Regions from separate parts of the Aerococcus sp. HMSC10H05 genome, predicted to be linked through region 3. Evidence: riboswitches for the same ligand, from Rfam matches in the RefSeq annotation. Region 3 holds a riboswitch; each other region holds the start of a gene.
The links. A riboswitch is a leader RNA that binds a small molecule or an ion and turns the genes downstream of it on or off. The one in region 3 is predicted to bind lysine.
Positions count from the first base shown of each region.

Region 1: linked by a shared signal. The riboswitch ahead of HMPREF3116_RS02855 (YfcC family protein) and the one ahead of HMPREF3116_RS07475 (ABC transporter substrate-binding protein/permease) in region 3 are both predicted to bind lysine.
Region 2: linked by a shared signal. The riboswitch ahead of dapA (4-hydroxy-tetrahydrodipicolinate synthase) and the one ahead of HMPREF3116_RS07475 (ABC transporter substrate-binding protein/permease) in region 3 are both predicted to bind lysine.

Region 1 is NZ_KV786966.1:1,394-4,683, forward strand. It holds gene HMPREF3116_RS02845 (nitroreductase family protein) at 1-483, shown strand, start outside; gene HMPREF3116_RS02850 (alpha/beta hydrolase) at 587-1,504, shown strand; lysine riboswitch at 1,721-1,871, shown strand; gene HMPREF3116_RS02855 (YfcC family protein) at 1,967-3,290, shown strand, end outside.
Region 2 is NZ_KV786964.1:4,118-7,407, reverse strand. It holds gene alr (alanine racemase) at 5-1,168, shown strand; lysine riboswitch at 1,259-1,407, shown strand; gene dapA (4-hydroxy-tetrahydrodipicolinate synthase) at 1,575-2,465, shown strand; gene HMPREF3116_RS02580 (AraC family transcriptional regulator) at 2,592-3,290, shown strand, end outside.
Region 3 is NZ_KV786999.1:4,204-7,493, reverse strand. It holds gene HMPREF3116_RS07485 (CvpA family protein) at 51-608, opposite strand; gene HMPREF3116_RS07480 (cell division protein ZapA) at 643-1,176, opposite strand; lysine riboswitch at 1,391-1,554, shown strand; gene HMPREF3116_RS07475 (ABC transporter substrate-binding protein/permease) at 1,657-3,290, shown strand, end outside.

The DNA.
Region 1 (3,290 bases), on a different contig from region 3:
GTTCCAAGTGCATTTAACTCACAAGCAACTCGTGTTGTAGTGGTTTCTGGTGAAAACAATGTTAAACTTTGGGAATTAGTTAAAAATGTTCAAAAAGATGTATTAGATGAAGCAACATTAAATTATATGACACCAATCATGGATGGTGCACGTGATGCTGTTGGTACAATTTTATTCTTTGAAGATCGTGACGCAGTCGAATCAGGTATCCCAGCTAATGAAGAACGTCGTTTAATTTATAAAAACCATGCATCTGCTAATGCACAATTAACCACTTGGTTAACATTAACTGAATTAGGTTTAGGTGCAAACTTACAACACTTCAACATTGGCTACGAACAAGGATTCGATCGTAGCATCCGTGAATTATTAGATCTTTCTGAATCTTGGGAATTGATTGCCCAAATGCCATTTGGTTCAATTGAAGCACCAGCTGCTGATAAAGAAACTATTGCTAGTTCAGAATTAGTGATTGAACGTTAATCATTGACATTTTATAGAAGCTTGCCAACTTGGCGGGCTTTTTCTTTTTTTAAGGTAAAAGTTCGATGTTATAATAGTCATAACATAAACTAGGAGGTCCAATATGCGGAGCGAAGTAATTAAATTATATGAAGACAGAGATGATGTCACTTTAACAACTTATTTATTAGACCCATTCACAACAAATAATGATAACAGAAAGAGACCAGCTATTATTATTTGTCCGGGTGGTTCTTATATGTATTGTTCTGACCGAGAGGCAGAACCTGGAGCTATGGCTTTTAACGCTATGGGATTTAATGCCTTTGTCTTACGCTATTCTGTTTACGGTCAAGGTAAGACGACTGATCAAATTTTAGCTGAAGAACATTTTCCAGTTAAAGAAGAAGTTCTATTCCCGCATGCCCTAAAAGAAACTGCCAAAGTATTTGAGTTAATTCATCAACATGCAACTGAGTGGCAAGTGAATACCGATCAAATTGGTTTAATCGGCTTTTCAGCGGGCGGACATAATACTGGGATGTATAGTAATGTATGGAATAAACCGGTAATTCAAGAAGCAACAAGTTTAACAGGGGACCAGTTGAAACCTGCATTTAATATTTCATCGTATGCACTCACAGATATTGCTTACTATTTTGGTAAAAATGTAGAAAATCCAGATCCAAATGTGCAAGCCTATGCGACTGCTATTTCTCTCGCGTGTTTTGGGAAACCACAACCAACCCTAGAAGAAGTTTCTCAATACTCCATACCAGCTACGGTTAATGCAGATACCCCACCAACTTTTATTTGGGCAACAAGAGAAGACCAAGTAGTGAATGTGCGCGACTCAATTTCCTTTGCTTTAGCTTTAGAAGAAAATGAAATACCATTTGAAATGCATATCTTTCAAAAAGGGCCACATGGTTTGTCTGTAGCTAACGAATCATCAGCTTTATATCCAAATCAAATAAATAAGACTGCAGCACAATGGCTACCATTAGCTGAAAATTGGTTGAAAGAAATTGTCTTACATTGAGTTTATGGATATAGTTATAAGCAAAAAAGTAAATAAGGAAAGTATTCAGTAATGGCAACCCATAAAACTGCGCAATTTAATATTATATATGCCTTATAGCGTTAATTTAATATATGAACTCTTATTATGAAGGCACAGTAGCCCGTAACATTGATTGTAAAATTTCTTGACATTGTTCCTATTATTTCCTAAGATTAGAATTACATGAAAAAATGCGAAATAGAGAGAGGCCGCTAATCACATCAGTATCCGTTTGGAGAAAGGGTTATTAGCCGAAACAGTATGACTTACTGTTGGGGGTGTATTAAAAAAATGCATCACTGCCAAAAAGGAATGCCCAATTCCTTCCAGGAGCGCTTTCTATTTTGTGGGCAAAAGTGATTTCTGTATTCAACCAATACCAAGACGAGCTTTTGCTTGCCTTGGTATTTTTTTATTCTAATTTTAAAAAGGAGCTTTGTTATGAAATCAAAATTATTTCCTAAAAAGTTACGAATGCCAAATGCACTAGTACTTTTATTTGCGATCATGGTCGTCATGATGGTATTAACGTGGATAATTCCTGCAGGTGAGTTTGAACGAACACTTGTTGATGACCGTACGGTATTGGTACCAGATTCATTTCATTTTATTGAATCAAGTCCACAAAATCCCTTCCAATTGGTTTTAGCACTACCACAAGCATTTATTGAGGTTGGTTCGATTGTATTCTTCCTATTCATTACTGGTGGTTCTTTTAAATTAATTAATGAAACAGGGATCCTTGAAGCTTTAATGGGACGTTTAGTTCGTGCTTTAAAGGGCCGCGAAGAAATTTTTATTCCCATTTTAGTCTTCGTTACTGGTTTAGGAGGGGCAACTCTAGGTTTATCTGAAGAAATTATTCTTTTTATTCCAATCGGTATTGCTTTAGCCCGTGCGCTTGGCTATGATGCTATGACAGGAATTGCTGTTTTAATACTTGGTGCTGCTGTCGGATTTAATGCTGGATTTATGAATCCTTTCTCTGTAGGGGTTGCCCAAGCTTTAGCTGAGTTACCTCTATTTTCCGGTGTTGGTTTACGTATTGTTTTATTTGTTGTTCTTTGGGCAGTGACAACGATTTTTATTATGCGATACGCAAAGAAAGTTAAAGCTGATCCAAGTAAAAGTGATGTTGCCGATTTAGAAGCTGCTGATAAAGCACAAGCTGACTATATAGATCTAAATGAACAGGAAATACCAGCATTTTCATCTCGTCACAAATGGATCACACTCGCTTTACTTTTAGGTTTTTCTATAATGATTTATGGTGTATTTCAAATTGGCTGGTTTATTGATGAATTAGGGGCGATGTTCTTTACAATGGCAGTGGTATCCGCATTAATTGGTGGATTACCAACTGGAAAAATAGCTGATACGTTCGTTGCAGGAGCTAGCGAGATGACATTCTCTGTCTTAGCCATTGTATTTGCTCGTGGCATTTTAGTCGTGATGGAAAATGGGATGATTTTAGACACGATTATTTTCTATCTCGTACAAGTAGTCAATATTTTCCCAGCTGTCTTGGGTTCTGTAGGAATGTACGTTATCCAAATTCTAATTAACTTCTTTATCCCATCAGGCTCAGGTCAAGCTGCTGCGACTATGCCAATAATGTTACCGATTGCTGACTCTTTAAATGTTACAAGACAGACAGCTGTACTTGCCTTTCAATTAGGGTCTGGTTTTATGGATGCCATTATTCCAACTTCAGGTGTCCTAATGGCCGAATTATCATTAGCTAAAATACCATATAACAAGTGGT
Region 2 (3,290 bases), on a different contig from region 3:
AACTATGACCATTGGTTATCATCGCCCTAGCAAGGCTATCGTGTCCCTAGATGCGATTATCCATAATTATTTCGCCGTAAAAAAACATGTCGGTAATAAAGCTGTCATGGCAGTTATCAAAGCGAACGCCTATGGTTTAGGCGCTGTAGAAATTGCAGACGCTTTGCAAGCTCGTGGTGTAGACGGATTTGCTGTTGCTTTAGCAGATGAAGCTATCGCGTTACGAGATGCTGGTATGATTGCACCTATCATGGTTCTCGGTCTAACTGACCCGGATGACGCTTGGTTATTAGCCAACTTAGAAATTGGCGTAACCGTATCTAGTTTAGACTATCTTAAATACGCGAAGAAACATGACGAGGATTTCTCACGTCTTCATAAATTAAATGTTCATTTAAAAATAGACTCTGGTATGGGCAGAATTGGTGTTCGTACCGTTAAAGAAGCACAAAAAATCATTAATTATATTGCCAAACATCCTAAAAAATTTAAATTAGCTTCGATTTTTACCCACTATGCGACGGCGGATTCCTTTACTGACCATAGTAAGGATAAAGTTTCAGCACAATCAGACTTTTTCGATGATATCCTTAGTCAATTAGATTACTCAGCTTTAGGCTATACCCCGCTCTTCCATCAGTCAAATTCTGCCTTGAGCGTATGGCATCCGGAGAAAGCGCTGGATGCTGTTCGACTTGGCATTGGCTTATATGGATCGAAGCCTAGTATGGAAGATGTAGCATCGCCAGTTGACTTCCAACAAGCATTAACTTTAGAAACAGAAATCATCTATGTTAAAAAAATGCATGCTGGTGATACCATTTCCTACGGTGCCGAATATACAGCCAGTGAAGATGAATGGGTCGCTACGCTACCAATTGGCTATGCAGATGGCTGGCAAAGAAGTTATTTAGGTTTGAACGCAATCGTTGATGGTGAGTTGTGTCCAAGCGTCGGGCGAATTTGCATGGATCAAATGATCATCCGTTTACCACATGAAATGCCTGTTGGCACAAAAGTTACTTTAATTGGTACAAATGGTGGTCAAACGATTGATGTGATTGATGTTGCGCATCACGCCGGTACCATTGCTCACGAGGTATTAACGAATTTAAGTCCGCGTTTACCAAGAGAATATACTTTAACAAAAAAGAAGAAAATGAAATAATTTTTTTAAATCTAATAGTTTTTTCATTTATCACTTGCCTTTAACTCATTATCATGTTAGTTTTAAACTAATGATTATACGAATAGAAAGTATAGATATAGAGGTTGCGCAGCCAATCAGTAACGAAGTGTGAAAGGTGGTTGTGCCGAAATGCAGTTTTCTGTGTTGGGGATAATACTGAATAGGGTTATTCCTGTCAAACCTTAATGCCCATTAAGGTGCGGAGCGCTTGTCTAATACTAGGGATTAAAACTGTTAGGGTTGTAGGACTTTATCGGTATTTTTTGACACGATTTCCTAGGTAGACAAAGAGAGTGGCTCTTGTCTGCCTTTTTTATGCTTTAACTATACAATCGTTTATTCATTCAGTCTTTTACATAGTATGCACAAATATAGGAGGATGCTCATGTCAATTTTTAAAGGTTCTGCGGTAGCAATTGTTACCCCTTACGATAATTCATTAGAACAAAATATCAATTATGACGTATTTACCGATTTAATCGAATTTCAAATTGAAAATGGTACCGACGCAATTGTTGTTGCTGGAACAACTGGTGAGGCTTCTACCCAAACCGATGCAGAACAAGTTGAACTAGTGAAGTTTTGTGTTGAACAAGTAAATGGTCGTGTACCTGTAATCGCTGGTGCTGGGTCTAATGATACTGCTCACGGCATTCAATTAACCAAAGACTGTGTAGCTGCTGGTGCCGATGCCATTTTATCAGTAACACCCTATTATTTAAAGACGAGTCAAGCTGGTTTATTAGCCCACTATGGTGCTATTGCAGATGCCATTAAGACTACACCGATTATTTTATACGATGTACCTGGTCGTACTGGCATGTCAATTGCGCCTAAAACATTGGCTGAATTAAAGAATATTGATAATATTGTAGCCCTTAAAGATGCCACTGGTGATTTAGCAAATGCTGTGGATACACGCTTTCTTGTAGGGCCTGATTTTGATGTCTATTCTGGAAATGATGACACTGTAATTCCTTTGATGAGTTTAGGTGGACAAGGTGTGATCTCTGTATTGGCCAACATCGCGCCTAAACAAGTCCACGAAATGACCCACTATGCTCTTAATGGTGATTATCAAAAAGCTGCTGAATTGCAGACGACATTTAAACCATTAATTGATATTTTATTCAGCGAACCAAATCCAATTCCTATCAAAAAAGCGTTATCTATGCTTGGTTTTGATACTGGTTCAGTTCGTTTACCATTAGTTCCCGCGCAAGAAGAAACCGTAGCTTGCCTTGAAGCTGAAATGACACGGTTAAATTTGATTTAGGCTTTCCATTTAAAAGCTAAACTGTGGTATATTAAATGGGTGTGTATTGTATTAATGCACACCCTTTCTTATTTTCTCAGCTTATCAGTAATAGCTAGATTGAATATATAATAGGAGTTTTGATTTATGCCAACTGGAACATTGCCATTTAGAATCAAACTAAAAAAAGTTGATCAAGAAATGGTTGACATTTATAATCGCTCTTCTTTCCATAGAAATGAACTTTTAATTTCCTTAAAACCCTTCACTATTGAGTTAGCAGACAAGAAAATTGACGTCTCTGTACGCCAAATTATTGTGCTTCCGGAACCCATTATGCGACGGTTGATCTTACCGGATAAAAATGGGGGGCACCAAGAAGAGACCACTAAACCCTCTGAGGAAAAAGTGTACGCTTACCTTTTATCTCTAAGTGAGCCTTACATAGATGCCATTGCGAATGACTTTGTAGAGACGCCCGAAGTAAAGCAAATATTTGATGAACCACATGTTTTCAGCTTTTCATTTGTCACTTGGCAACATCTACTACAAACTTTGATTCAATTGCAATTGGAATTAAAACGGCCCGAAGACGCTATTCAAAAGAAAATGGTTTTCAGCATTGTGTCGACCATTTTCCTTGAACTTTATAGACTGTCATCTGCCTCTAAACAGAATCGTTTAGAGATGTCAGAGAGAGAAATTCTAGCTTATGAAATTAAACATTTTATTGTAGATTCCTATCGAAAAGATTTAACCCTACAAGATATTGCAGATAAGTTCGATATTTCCACTTCAACTGTTAACCGGGTATTCCAACCCTATTTCCATTCAACTATTTATCAA
Region 3 (3,290 bases):
TAAGGGGTGCCATGATTGCGCATTACGCAAAGGCATATATTTGTACGTTGTTAGAATGGTAAATTGCCCAATCCTTGCAATAGGATATTAAATACTTGTCTAGATAAAATTGGTGTATTCAAAATAATAAAGTTCGCAATAGTTGAATGCTCTATACTAGATTGAACTGCTTCAAAAGTTAATACTGTCATAAATATAAGAATAAAAAATGCCCAAAACCAAGCTGAGAAGAAGCCGAATAAGCCACCAAGAATACCGTTCCATTGAATATCCATCTCTGTAAATTTTAAATCTCTAACACTATATGTAAGTAACTTAGTTAGCAACCATATAATAAGGATGATTATTAAGATTGCAACTAATCTAAAGTAAATGATATCCATATTTTGAAGTAGACTAACTGGATAATATGCAAAAGTATTTTCGATATCAAACCCTACATAAGGCACCCATAAAGATACAATATCAACAAGATTTTGATAAAATAATAACGCAAATAAGTAGGCAATCAATAAACCTAATGATTGAATCCCTTGTATTAAAGCGCCTCGGTAAATACCAATAGCGACGCTTAGAATAAAAAATAGTAAAATAAAAAAACTGATCATACTTTCCTCCCGTAGCTCCAATTCTATTTACTGCCTATGATCTTGGTGTTTGGCGTAAGCGTCCCAATTTTTTTGAAGCAGAGTTGACACTTGATTTCAAACTGGGTTGGCTAATTTGAGGAATTTCTTGATTTTTTTTAGCTTGTGGCCCTGCTTGTTTTGTTTTTCCAGTTTTTTGAGTTCGTGTCCTTGCTTGGCTCTGGCTAGATTTTCCACTTTTAGAATCCTGACCAGCACGTAGTTTTTCTTTTTCAATTTCTGCAATTTCTTTCACTAAAGTACCCATAGTTTGTTCCATAGACTTCACGCGTATCATAAGATCAGCATTCTCTTTTGTCTTAGCTGCCATTTGGTCCTGTAAGTCCAAATAATCAGATTGAATATTCAACGCCAGCAATAACGCCATTTCTTCCATAGACATATTTGGGTTCTTTTTACTGATTTCAGCAAGCAATTGGTTAATTTCCCGACTGACTTGCTGAATATGTTCACTCGTTTTATGACTCTTAATAGTGAACTTATGATACCCCAATTTTGCCGTTACTCTATTTTTTTTGTCATTCGACATATTTGTCACTCCAACTTTTTAACTGTTTGTATTTGCTAATTATCTTGTTTTCATAATCTTAAATATTCTACCATTTATCCTAGATAATGGCTAGACCTAGCCATTATCTGCTAAAAATACTTCATATTATTTACAATATTTTTAAAAACATATAAAAGATCTAATCATATTTTCATGACAATTCAATATTCTTCGTGTATGATGGGATACAATATATTGAGATAGAGGTGCGGAGCTTATCAGTACATACTCGAGCGGGAGCTATGACAGTATGGAAAGGAATATTCGCCGAAATATTTTAACCCCAAGTTGAAATATTGGGCATAAACAAAATATGTTTATGACTGTCACTTATGCTAGTGATGCGCTATCCTATGAGTAACGACGAAAGATCAAAGACGGTCTAGATGCGTACGAATGGAAGCCTCTATTGCAATTTATTGCTGTAGAGGCTTTTAATTATTTTCGGGAGGTTATTTTATGAAAAATCACAAAGTAAGTAATACTTGGCAAAAAGTATTCATGGCTATTTTAACTATTATATTTGCTGTTATTGGTCCAACTTCTTCATTCGTTTCGGCAAATGAAGTAGGAACAACTATTGAGGTAGATGAAGCTACACTAGCAGAAGGCTTAGACCAAGATGGCGTGTTACGTGTCGGTATGGAAGCCAACTATGCACCGTTCAACTGGTCGCAAACATCCGATACAGATGGTGCGGTCCCTATAACAAATTCTGACGGTGAATATGCAAACGGCTATGATGTTCAAATTGCTAAGCGCTTAGCTGATTTACTTGGCTTAGACCTTGAAATCGTTAAACTAGAATGGGACGGTCTACCACCTGCTCTTGAATCTGGCATGATTGATGTCATCATTGCTGGTATGTCACCAACAGCAGAACGATTAGAACAAATGGACTTCTCAGATTCATATTACTCATCTGATATTGTTCTTGTAACAATGGCAAATGGTGAATATGCTAATGCAAAAACCTTAGAAGATTTTACTGGTACTACAGTAACTGGTCAATTAAATACCTTCCATTATGATTTAATCCCACAAATTCCCAATGTCAACCAAGCAACTGCACTAGACTCATTTCCTACAATGATTACAGCGCTGAATGCAGGTTCAGTTGATGCTTATGTCTCTGAAAAGCCTGGGGCTATGGCTGCTGTGGCAGCTAATCCTGACCTGACTTATGTTGAATTTGCTGAAGGTCAAGGTTTTGATTTAGGAGAAGTCACTTCTGATATTGCCGTAGCAACTAGAAAAGATTCGCCATTAACCGCGATTGTGAATGAAGCTTTAAGTGTCATTCCAACTGCTAAGCGTGACCGATTGATGGAAGATATGGTAAACCTTAACGAACGTGGTGAAAGTGCTAGTTTCTGGTCTGAGGTAGCAGGAATTTGGCAAACTTACGGTGCTCAATTCTTAGTTGGTGCTGGTAATACAATGTTTATTGCTTTAAGTTCAACTATCATCGGTTTTATTATAGGATTACTAATTGCTATCTATCGTTCGCTAATTGTGCGTCGTGATCAAATGCCAATCGGTTACTTTTTCTATAAATTATTCGACTTTATGATTTCTGCATACATTGAAATTTTCCGTGGTACACCGATGATGGTCCAAGCCATGATGATTTTTTATGGTTCAAGATTATTCTTCAACTTCCAAATGTCTACTATGTTCGCTGCATTACTGATTGTATCTATTAATACAGGAGCTTACCTTGCAGAAGTTATTCGTGGTGGTATTACCTCAGTAGATAAAGGCCAAACAGAAGCTGCACGTGCGATTGGAATGAACCATTATCAAACAATGACAACAATTGTGTTACCACAAGCTATACGTTCAATCCTACCAGCCTTGGGTAATGAATTTGTAATAAATATTAAAGATACGTCTGTATTGAATGTTATTGCGGTAACTGAGTTATTCTTCGTTACCAAGTCTGCTGCAGGTTCAACATACTTAACCTTCCAAACATTCTTAATTACAGCCATTATCTACTTCGTATTAACATTTACAACTACTCGTGTCTTGAACTTTATTGAGAGTAGAATGGCTGGGAAAAAGACTTACCATGTCTATGAATCTAGTAC